2 regions of the Pseudoalteromonas sp. AWM4_233 genome follow, and region 1 is predicted to be linked to the other one. Evidence: predicted binding sites of a transcription regulator. Region 1 holds the regulator's gene; the other holds the start of a gene.
The links. Region 1 encodes sigma-54, which starts transcription at its own class of promoters, with help from an activator protein. Its sites were predicted from a motif close to GTTGGCACGNNNNTNGNNT; they were not measured.

Region 1 (6,121 bases):
GCTTAAGCCTCAAAGGCACTCGCCGCATCAACCGCGTTGAAGGGGGGCTGCTGCTTGCCGCGTTCATCGGGTATATGTATTACATTATTTAGTTGCTGGAGTGCACATGACTGCTGAACAATTTACTAAAACGGCTTTAAATGTCATCGATATTGAAAAACAAGCCATAGATGAAATTGCACAATATATTGATGAAAGCTTTGTTGAAGCATGCCAAGCTATTTTTGACTGCCAGGGCAGAACCATAGTCATTGGTATGGGTAAATCAGGGCACATAGGCAACAAAATAGCTGCAACACTCGCCAGTACAGGCACCCCCGCTTTTTTTGTTCACCCAGGTGAAGCAAGCCATGGTGATCTGGGTATGATCACCAAAGACGATGTGGTGTTACTGATCTCAAATTCGGGAGAGACCAGCGAAGTCGTCAATATTATTCCTGTTATAAAGCGCATTGGAGCTAAAACCATTGCCATGACTGGTAACCCTAACTCTGCAATGGCTAATCTTTCTGATATTCATTTGTGTATCGCGGTCTCAAAAGAAGCCTGCCCATTGGGATTAGCGCCAACAGCGAGCACGACGGCAACACTGGTAATGGGAGATGCACTTGCCGTTGCCCTACTAGAAGCACGTGGCTTTACTGCCGATGATTTTGCACTTTCGCATCCTGGTGGTTCACTTGGTAGACGTTTATTACTGACCTTAGATGACATCATGCATCAAGGTGAGCAAATGCCAATCATCGAAACAGGCAAACTAATCAAAGATGCGTTATTCGAAATATCGAGCAAAGGCTTAGGTATGACGGCAATCGTCGATGAAAAGGGAATCTTAGCCGGTATTTTTACCGACGGAGACTTACGCCGTATTATTGAGCAAAAACTCGATTTGCACAGCGCAAAAATTGATGATGCAATGACAGTCAAATGTACAACCGCAAAAGCTGATATGCTTGCGGCTGAGGCGTTAAACATCATGGAAAACAAACGCATTAATGGTTTGATCGTGGTTGATGAAACTAATCGCCCAATTGGCGTTCTGAACATGCAAGACTTATTAAAAGCAGGAGTCATTTAAATGCAATTTGCCGACTTATATCAGCCTATTAGTCAGGATGTAGTAACCAGAGCAAAGCAAATTAAGTTACTTATTTGTGATATTGACGGCGTATTCTCTGACGGCCGTATTTACCTTGGCAATAATGGCGAAGAATTAAAGGCATTTAACACCAAAGATGGCTTCGGTATAAAAGCACTGATCAACTCAGGCGTTGAAGTTGCCGTCATCACCGGTCGCCATTCACTGATTGTTCAGCAACGTATGACTAGCTTAACAGTAGAACATATTTACCAAGGGCAAGAAGACAAGGTGAAAGCTTACGAAGAGCTGAAAGCCAACCTAAACCTGACAGATATCGAAATTGCTTATATTGGTGACGACGGTCCTGATTTGCCAGTCATGGAGCAAGTGGGTTTTGCAGTGGCCGTAAATGATGCACACCCAATCATTCGCAATCTTTCACACTACACGACTTTACTGCCTGGTGGATTTGGCGCAGTGAGAGAACTAACTGACTTACTCATGTTGTGCCAGGGTCATACACTCGGCACATCAGGAACAAGCGCATGACGGTCAACCGCGTCATATTATTAATTATTTTTGCACTGACCATGTATTGGATATGGTCACCGTATTTTGATCAGCCTAAAAAGCAAAGTGCCAGCGAAGAAGAGAGCATCGCCACCCCTGATTATGTTGCTACAGATCTAAAGCAAACCAAATATTCTGAAGCCGGCATACGAAATTACCTAGTTGAAGCGAATAAAATGGAGCTTTATCAGCAGCTCGGGTTTAGCCATTTTACATCACCGACATTCACCCTGTTTAATGGCCCACAAAATTGGCAACTTTCGGCCAATGAAGCCACTTTATATGAAAATAACATGCTGATCTTAGAGGGAGATGTTAAAGCCCTAAATCTAACTGAAGGTGCTATGATAAACCAAATCAGCGCAGACCATATTCAAGTAGATATAACTCAGCGCGCCATGCGCTCAGATCTACCCGTAGAAATTGTGGGTCCTCACTTAAATATAAAAGGGCAAGGCCTCAATGCCGACCTCAATACTGAAATTATTGAGCTCATTAACCATACGCGAACCATTTACTATGACCAATAAACTACTTCTTTCACTGCTACTACTCGGCTTTTCTAACTTTGCTTTGGCTGAAACAGCACCTATGTCACAAGTATCAATTAAAGCAGGTAAGCAGCAAGCACAATTAAAGACAAACATTGGTATCTTTGAAGAAAATGTTGAAATCATTCATGGCAACCGTGAAATTTATGCCGATAGATTAGAAGTACATCAGCGTGAAGAGCTCGGTGAAAACAAGCAGCTTTTAGTCGCAACAGGCAAACCAGCTCGTTTTATCGAAAAGCAACCGGATGGCACAGTATTAAGCGCCAGCGCAGAAGAAGTTAGGTATGACGTTGCCAATAGACTACTTACCATCAAAGGCAAAGCTGAAATAAGCCTGGGAGGTCAAAGTACAAAAGCTGAAGCGATTATTTATGACATCGAGAAGCAACTGATCAGTGCTGAGCGAAACGAACAAAATCAGCAACGTGTACACACGGTATTGATACCAGAGAAAAAAGCATCAAAGTCTAACCCTGAACAAGGTCAATGAGCATGAGTGTGTTAACTGCCACAGCCCTAGCAAAAAGCTACAAAGGCCGCCAAGTCGTAAAAAATGTCAGCCTAAGCGTGGAAGCCGGAAGCATTGTTGGTCTTCTCGGTCCTAATGGCGCAGGTAAAACCACCAGTTTTTACATGATCGTTGGTCTTGTGCCTAGCGATAAAGGCAAAGTCACCATAGATGATGAAGATATCACTTTGCTACCTATGCACAGTAGAGCACGCATGGGCATTGGTTATCTGCCTCAAGAGTCTTCAATCTTCAGAAAGTTGACTGTTTATCAAAACTTAATGGCTATTTTAGAGACCCGTAAAGACCTCAATAAAGTACAAAGAGAGCAAACTTTAGACGACTTACTGGATGAGTTTAATATTCAACATATTCGGGACAGTCAGGGCATGGCTTTATCAGGTGGTGAGCGTCGCCGAGTTGAAATTGCTCGCGCTTTAGCCGCAAACCCTAAATTTATTCTTTTAGATGAGCCTTTTGCTGGCGTTGATCCGATTTCGGTGTTAGATATAAAGAAAATTGTTGAGCATTTAAAAAACCGCGGCATTGGTGTCCTCATTACAGATCACAATGTAAGAGAAACCCTTGATGTTTGTGAGAAAGCTTATATTGTTTCACATGGTGAATTAATCGCGTCAGGTACGCCTGAGTCAGTTTTAGCTGATCAAACCGTAAGAGACGTCTACCTAGGTGAACAATTCCGTCTATAGTTAAAGCAAGACATAATCCAAATAACAAAAAGGATTGTTAGAAATACATGAGGCAATCGCTACAGCTGCGCATGGGGCAGCAACTAACCATGACACCACAATTGCAACAAGCAATTCGCTTGCTGCAATTGAGCACACTTGATCTACAGCAAGAGATCCAAGAAGCGCTGGATAGCAACCCTTTACTCGAAGTAGATGAGTCGGAATTAGAGCCAAGTACTGATGGCAATGATTCAGACAAAGCGACCAAAGACACTGACTCTAGCGAGCAACTCTCTAACTCTACTGATGATGGTCACGGTGATGAACCGACCAGCGATTACGAACTCGATAGCGATGCAGCACTGAGTAAAGACACTGTCAGTGACGATCTCGCGATGGATGTGACATGGGACGAGTACATGAGTGCAGCACCGAGCACCAGTAGCGGCCCTATGCCTGAAGACGAAACGGTTTATCAGGGTGAGACCACTGAAACATTACACGAATATTTAATGTGGCAATTAGAACTCACGCCATTCAGCCCAACCGATAAAGCCATTGCCGTTGCCATTGTTGAAGCCGTTGATGATGCAGGCTTACTTACTGTTAGTACCGAAGAACTCCTAGAAAGTATTAATGAAGGCAATGACGAAGAGTTAATTGAACTCGATGAAGTAGAAGCTGTATTAAAGCGTATTCAACTCTTTGACCCTGTAGGTATTGCCGCTCGCTCATTACAAGAATGCTTATGTATTCAACTCAATCAGTTTGATGCAGACACGCCTTTCATAGCTGAAACAAAAATGGTGTTAAGCGAGCATATTGATTTGCTGGCCAGCCGTGATTACCGCACTATCATGAAAAAGACCAAGCTCAAAGAGCCTGAGTTAAAAGAAGTGATGACACTCATTCACAGCCTTAATCCTAAACCTGCCGCCAGCATTATTCGTGAAGAATCTGAGTATGTTATTCCTGATGTGTCGGTGAAAAAAGTAAAAGGCCGCTGGGTTGTTGAGCTAAACCCTGAATGTATGCCTAAAATTAGGGTTAATGATCATTATGCGGCAATGTCACGCTCAGTAAAATCAAGCACTGACAGCCAATTCATTCGCTCTCACCTACAAGAAGCAAAATGGTTTATTAAGAGCTTAGAAAGCCGTAATGACACTTTAATGAAAGTTACCAATTGCATTGTGCAACAACAACAGGCATTCTTTGAACATGGACCTGAGGCAATGAAGCCTATGGTTTTGAATGATGTTGCTGAGATGGTCGAGATGCACGAGTCTACCATTTCTCGTGTCACCACTCAGAAGTACATGCATACACCCCGTGGCATTTTTGAGTTGAAGTACTTCTTCTCAAGTCACGTAAGCACTGAAAACGGAGGTGAATGCTCATCGACTGCGATTAGAGCATTGATCAAAAAGCTAATTGCTGCAGAAAATACAGCTAAGCCATTGAGCGACAGCAAAATTGCAGATATATTGGCAGAACAGGGAATCAAAGTGGCACGTCGTACAATTGCGAAATACCGCGAGTCACTCTCTATTCCACCGTCAAATCAGCGTAAGAGCTTGATTTAAGACGTAAACCAAGAGAAGGAAAATGCTTATGCAACTAAATTTAACTGGTCGTCACGTAGAAATTACAGATTCATTAAGAGACTATGTAAACACGAAGTTTGCAAAGCTAGAAAGGCATTTTGATCACATTAATAACGTTCACGTGATCTTAGATGTTGAGAAGCTGGTACAAAAAGCCGAAGCTACCGTTCATTTAAATGGCGGTGAAATTTTCGCTTCAGATGAACACTCTGATATGTACGCAGCCATTGATAAACTCGTTGATAAACTCGATCGCCAAGTTATCAAACACAAAGAGAAATTAACTCGACACTAACCATGAAACTTAGCTCGATTATCAACAAGGACTGCAGTAAAGCTGCGGTCCTTTTTAATAGCAAAAAACGTGCGCTAGAGTACATCAGTGAATTAGCGAGCCAACACCTTCCAGAGCATAACGCCCACGAAATATTAGATGCATTCCTAACGCGGGAAAAACTAGGCAGCACAGGCATAGGCAAAGGTATTGCTATTCCTCATGGCCGCCTTACAGGCATTGATACTATTTTTGCCATTTTAGTGACTAATCAAAACGGTATTGATTTTGACGCAATAGATAACCGACCAGTCGATATTCTCTTGGCAATGCTTGTACCTGAAGGTAATAATGCAGAACATCTAAAGACCTTAGCTGCAATTGCTGATAAACTAAACAACAAAGAGTTTTGCAAGCAACTTCGTCACGCAAAAGACGATGAGGCACTCTATCAACTTATTGCACTTCAAGATTAATTAACAGAGAGGAATCCATGGAACTGATCATCATTAGTGGTCGCTCAGGGTCGGGCAAATCCGTTGCCTTAAGGGTATTGGAAGACCTAGGTTATTATTGTGTTGATAACATTCCAGTTAATCTCCTTCCTTCTTTGGTTAGAAGTGTTTCTGATAACTATGACAAAATAGCCGTCAGTATCGATGTTCGTAACCTGCCAAAAGAGCAACAAGAATTTAATGATATTCTTGAATACTTACCAGGCTTTGCAAATCCCACGCTGTTCTATTTAGATAGTGATGACCAAGCACTGATCAAACGCTTTTCAGAAACACGCCGATTGCATCCGCTTTCTTTAAATAACCTGCCGCTTGATTTA
Region 2 (6,121 bases), 1.4 Mb from region 1:
ATTTTAGTGGCTCGAACACCGCTATCAGCGATGCGTTTAATATTTTTAGCGTTATGCTTTTCAATATAATCCCACCGAAAACCATCAAGTGAGATAAGAACAACAGTTTGTTGCTTAGCGATACTGGGTATAGCTATCAGCAATAAGACACAATAAATAAGTGTTTTAATCATTTAAAATTCCCGTGTTTAAGTGCGATGCTATTCTGATAGCTTTAAATTTCAAAATAAACAATTCACGATAAACGGAAACTCTAAAATTAAGACAAGTTGAAATAAATTTTCGCTTTCTCGGTCTTATTGCGTATTCCCAATTAAAAAGGTTGTTAAATGAAAAAGTTTTATTGCAATACCAACGTAGCGTTCTTGTTAGTTGGATTATCAAGTATATTGATGAGCACGAGTATGTTGCTAATGGGCAGTCATAGACATATCGAAAAAACAGTCAATTTTTTTGGCTTCAACTCACTCCTAAGTTATGAAATTGCTAATATATTGGCTGCTTTATGCTTTTCTTTACTTGCTGTATTTTCGATACTTTCTATGTACTTTGAAAAAGCAAAACCGACTTTAGCATCTTTACTCATTATTGTGTCTGTAGTGCCTTTACTAAGCCTTTTTTCAACGGGTATGTGGATTGAAAGCATGGGCGGATTTCCTGTCATCGGAGCAGGCCAAGGCGTCATTAAGTATTTTGCGTTACTTTCAATTGGCATCTGTCTACTTAACCCAAACCTTTCTAATCATGTAATGCAGTGGATAGCAATTTTCCCTGTTTTGGTCGTACTCGTTTGGATCGGGGGTATGAAGTTTACCTTGATAGAAGCACAAGGGATCGAAGACTTACTGCAAACTTCACCATTTATGTCTTGGATGTATAGTGTTTGGGATTTACAAACTGCTTCGAATTTAATTGGTGTTTATGATTTGTTAGCTGTCGCACTTTTGATTGCAGCCATATATAACAAAAAAGTACTTTGGATTGGCGTGTTAATGTCACTTGCAGTTTTTGTCATGACACAAACATTTTTAGCAACAACCCCAGGCGCAGTTACGTCATCAACTATTTTGTCTACGACAGGTCACTTTTTAATAAAAGACTTGTGGTTTATCGCGAATTTGATTTTCTTCTTAAAATTTACTGAACAAAAAGTATGATAAAAAAGGGCACGTTTAAGCGTGCCCTCTTATATCCTGTTTATTTATATTTACCATAACTGCCATCATCAAATAATGACTTGAGCTCATTGGCAAAACTCACAAATTTTTCTTTAATCGTGCGCTTAATTTCAACATCAACTGAACCTAACCACAGTTTGCCTTTAATCTTTATAGTCGGTGCTTGTTTTGGCGCAATAGATGGCGCTTTATTTTCTACATTACCAAGAATACAAAACGCCTCGCAGATCACATTTATGCCTTCGGGGATTAAAATTTTCTCTGAACCCAGTATGCAATTTACATTTACAGTGACTTCTTGATGCTCAAATACAGCATCGGAAAAGTCTAAGGTTGTAGAACCCAATACATTCAATAAGTTAATTTCTTTCGGTACCGCCCATTTGCCTGTTCGAGAGCTGTTTCCTAAAACCGTTTTAATATCTAGCTTGTCACCTGCAGACTTTTGTCCGTAATTAATATTCAAGCTCGCATCTTTTTGCGCCGTATACTTCTCGTCAGCTTGCATAGTAAGATCTGCTGTTAAGGCGACGATTTCAGCATGAACCTGTGTACTCATCGCTTTGTCTAAACGTCTTTCAAATGCCTCTGCGGAAATAACACCATGGCTATAGTTGTAAATTAGGTTGTCTATAACTTCTTCTCTGACTTGTTCAATTGGTCTATCTTCTAATACGACGCTCATGTTATTTCCCTACTATGTAATACCAATCTGCAGTAACACTTAATTAAGCTGATTAGTATAGTGAGTGACTGGTTCAACTTAAGCATTCAATAAGTTGTTCCATTAAAATTGCATTTCTTAAATTTAAAGCAATAACCGAACCAAAAATAAAGTCATTATAATTCAATGCACTAATTCAGTTAGCATTTCTAGCCAGGTTACTTTCTCACCAAAATTTGAGTGTATTGACTAATAAATAACATATCTCCCAAACCGAAAAAAGTGATAGATAATTTAAATTGCTATCTCGGGCTTTCGCAACTCCCTTTCAATGTTAAAATGGTACATAAATTACATAGAACTATAAGCGCAAATTATGAAAGTAATCTCATTTAACATTAATGGCCTTCGTGCTCGTCTTCATCAATTGCAAGCATTAATCGACAAACATCAACCTGATGTAATTGGTTTACAGGAAATCAAAGTTCACGATGAAGCGTTTCCGGTTGAAGATGTAGAAGCTATGGGCTACCACGTTTATTTCCATGGTCAAAAGGCACATTATGGTGTCGCACTGATGTCGAAGAAACCTGCTAAGTCAATCAAAAAAGGGTTTTCGACTGATACAGAAGAATCCCAAAAACGTATGATTTCAGGTGTATTCGAGAATGACAAAGGTGAAGATGTGATCATTCATAATGGCTACTTCCCTCAAGGTGATAACATAAATCATGAAACCAAATTCCCATACAAGCGTCAGTTCTATAAAGACTTAATGACACACTTAAATGAAAATCACACGCCTGAAGAAAATGTCATTGTAATGGGTGATATCAATATCTCACCGATAGATTTAGATATCGGTATTGGTGAGCCAAATAAGAAGCGTTGGCTGAAAACGGGCAAATGTTCATTCCAGCCAGAAGAACGCGAGTGGCTTGCGACGTTAATGGATTGGGGATTTAAAGACACTTTCCGCGAATTAACACCAGAAAAGACAGAACGTTACTCGTGGTTCGACTATCGCTCAAAAGGTTTTGATGATAACCGAGGCCTTCGCATTGATGTAGTGTTAGCTACTGAATCATTGATGGCCAAATGTGTAGAAAGTGAAATCGATTACGAATTAAGAGGCATCGAAAAGCCTTCTGATCACGCGCCAATTTGGGCCGAGTTTAAATTTTAATTAGAACTCACTCTATGTTATTGACCCCGCTTGTTACCTTAATCATATTCGCGTTTACTATTGATAAACGCGAATATTTAACGCTTTGGCATAGGCCTATCAGACAAACTGGTGTACTTGCCTGTTCAGTAGTACTGGCACTGCTTTGGCAAATCAAAGCGGGGATTTTGCCCTATTTAAATATTCATATATTGGGAGTAACCGCCATCACCTTAGTGCTTGGTTGGCGGTTAGCAAGTTTAAGTGCTCTACTTACCAGTCTCTTATTACTTGCTTTTGGCAGCATTCAAACTTCTGAATTTGCCGACTTTTATCTTTTTACTGCGCTACTTCCCATATTGGTCAGTTACGGCCTATTTGTGCTGTGTTACAGCAAATTACCAAGACATTTTTTTATCTATATTTTTGTCTGTGCATTTTTATGCGCAGGCTGTATTGGCGCATTCAAAATATTGTCGTCAGGTGTATATTATTGGCTAATTGATACGTACACATTCCAACAGTTATTAGATAACTATTTATTTTATGCAACGTTAATTTGGTTTCCCGAAGCCATGTTAAATGGTATGGCAATCACATTACTTATTACTTATAAACCCCACTGGGTTAAAACCTTTTATGATAAGGAATACTTAGATAAATGACGCTAATTTATCACTGTCCGCTTTGTCAGGCTCCGTTAAATAAAACTGGCAATAGCATGTCTTGCGAAAACAGACACCAATTTGATTTCGCCAAAGAAGGCTATGTCAACTTACTGCCTGTTCAGAATAAAAAATCAAAACAACCCGGTGATAATTTAGATATGGTTCAAGCGCGTCGTGCCTTTTTTGCAACTGACCATTATCACTTTTTGAGACAAGAGATTGCCAATCTAATTTCACTATCTTCTCCTCAAACATTGCTCGATTTAGGCTGTGGTGAAGGATTTTATACGCACTTATTTGCCAATGAACTGCCCGAATGTGATGTATATGGGCTCGATATTTCAAAATCAGCCGTTAAATATGCGGCTAAGCGATATAAAGAGGCCAATTTTAGTGTTGCTTCTGCTAAACAAGCACCATTTTCAGATGAAAGTATGGACTGTGTTGTCACTGTGTTCGCCCCCGTTTTTGAACAAGAATTACAAAGGCTGGTGAGGAGCACAGGTAAAGTAATTTTAGTGAACCCGGGCCCTAAACATTTATTTGAGCTTAAATCGTTAATTTACCCTGAAGTGAATTTACATACACATCCAGATACCCCTGCTGGGTTTAAATTAGTTAAACACCATGAACTTGAAAAACGAATAGAGATTAAAACAGAAATCATTGAGCATTTAATACAAATGACACCATTTGCTTGGAAGTTTAAAGAAAGTCACTATGACGCTTTAAAGGAAAAACAGAGCCATACAATCACACTATCATTTTATTTAAGCGAATATCAGAAGGTTTAAATAAAACTATCTTGTACACCCCACCCCCTTTAATTAAATGATTACTTTGAGGATAGGTACAACTGAAAAGAGCAGTTTAAAACTGCTCTTTTGTAAATGCTTTATCCATTTTCTCAAACATGTCTTTTAACAGTTTTGCCAAAGTTCGATAAGTGGGTCTGCGCGACTGTAATTGCATGGGCGCATCATAGCCATTGGCCACCATCTTATTAAACAATTCTTGATACCAAGTATTTAAAGATGGATTAAGCGGCGTATCAGCACGCTTCCCTAGCCAAAGTAAACCTTGAGCAGGCAAAGATATAAAGAAAAGTGCAATGGCTAAAGATTGAGGTACATACTGATTTCCCAACCAATTGGTTTGCAATACTAAAGTAATCACAGCAAGTAAAGGCATAACACTGATCGCAAGTTCAGTGGCTTTTATGACTCTAAATTCTGCAAACATAGGCGCAAGCTCTTTGCGCATAGGCCATTCTTTGGCGTACTGTCGTCCAAGTTGCATTTGAGAAATGAGACTTTTTTGCATTAGGACTCCTAGAAGCTAACTATTCGGTCAAAATTGGGGTAAAATAAACAGTTATCATTGTCTATTATACCTTTGTATTACTGCGTAGCTTAAACCGCGACTTCGCTTTAAGCTTAATACGCATTTACTGTTATTGTCAAAATTGGAAATGCATATGCCCTCATCTCATGTACTGGTTTTAAATTGCGGAAGCTCTAGTTTAAAGTTTGCCATCATCGACACTGTGTCGGGTGACGAGCTTCTTTCAGGTCTTGCTGAACGTTTAGGCGAGCTAGATCCGCAAATCAAGTACAAGTTTAATGGTGATAAGCAACTTATCGCGCTATCACCAAACGATGCTCATCAAACTGCAATTGCAAAGTTAGTTGAACTAGTAAAGCAATTACAACTAGATTCAAGCCTAATTGCTGTTGGACACCGTGTTGTTCATGGTGGCGAGCACTTCACAAAATCTGCATTAATCACACCTGATGTGATAGAAGCAATCACAAAAACTTCTTCACTTGCGCCATTGCATAACCCAGCTAACTTGCTTGGTATCGAAGCGGCGCAATCTGCGTTTTCTCATTTACCGCAAATTGCTGTGTTTGATACCGCATTCCATCAAAGCATGTCGCCAGAAGCTTTCTTATATGCGCTGCCTTATACGCTTTACAAACAACATGGGATCAGACGATATGGTTTCCATGGCACCAGTCATGCTTTTGTATCGGCAGAAGCAATCAAGACCTTAAACCTTAACGAAACAAACTCCAAGGTTATCAGTGCGCATTTAGGCAATGGTTGCTCTGTTACTGCTATTAAAAGTGGTAAATCGGTAGATACCAGTATGGGTATGACGCCTCTTGAAGGCTTGGTGATGGGCACGCGCAGTGGCGATATTGACCCTGGCATTTTCAACTACCTGACTGAACAACTAAATTACTCCGCAAAGCAAATAGATACGCTCTTGAACAAAGAAAGTGGCTTACTAGGCATTAGTGAACTTTCTAATGATTGTAGAACCATTGAAGAATCTGCGGCTGACGGGCATCAGCAAGCAGCACTTGCATTAGATATATTCTGCTATCGTTTAGCAAAACAAATTGCAGCGTTTGTAGTGCCATTAGGTGGGTTAGACGCA

Region 2: the regulator sigma-54 is predicted to act here: its motif matches at 1,990-2,008, upstream of ACXAC4_RS07105 (DUF1707 SHOCT-like domain-containing protein).

The regions. Positions count from the first base shown of each region.
Region 1 covers NZ_JBSWSZ010000001.1:228,948-235,068, reverse strand. The annotation lists gene ACXAC4_RS01130 (calcium/sodium antiporter) at 1-92, shown strand, start outside; gene ACXAC4_RS01125 (KpsF/GutQ family sugar-phosphate isomerase) at 107-1,078, shown strand; gene kdsC (3-deoxy-manno-octulosonate-8-phosphatase KdsC) at 1,079-1,630, shown strand; gene lptC (LPS export ABC transporter periplasmic protein LptC) at 1,627-2,181, shown strand; gene lptA (lipopolysaccharide transport periplasmic protein LptA) at 2,171-2,695, shown strand; gene lptB (LPS export ABC transporter ATP-binding protein) at 2,698-3,423, shown strand; gene ACXAC4_RS01100 (RNA polymerase factor sigma-54) at 3,471-4,991, shown strand; gene hpf (ribosome hibernation promoting factor) at 5,020-5,307, shown strand; gene ptsN (PTS IIA-like nitrogen regulatory protein PtsN) at 5,310-5,762, shown strand; gene rapZ (RNase adapter RapZ) at 5,780-6,121, shown strand, end outside.
Region 2 covers NZ_JBSWSZ010000001.1:1,583,894-1,590,014, reverse strand. The annotation lists gene ACXAC4_RS07115 (alkaline phosphatase family protein) at 1-173, opposite strand, end outside; gene ACXAC4_RS07110 (DUF417 family protein) at 330-1,157, shown strand; gene ACXAC4_RS07105 (DUF1707 SHOCT-like domain-containing protein) at 1,198-1,863, opposite strand; gene xthA (exodeoxyribonuclease III) at 2,219-3,028, shown strand; gene ACXAC4_RS07095 (energy-coupling factor ABC transporter permease) at 3,043-3,672, shown strand; gene rlmA (23S rRNA (guanine(745)-N(1))-methyltransferase) at 3,669-4,469, shown strand; gene yfbV (terminus macrodomain insulation protein YfbV) at 4,546-4,998, opposite strand; gene ACXAC4_RS07080 (acetate kinase) at 5,153-6,121, shown strand, end outside.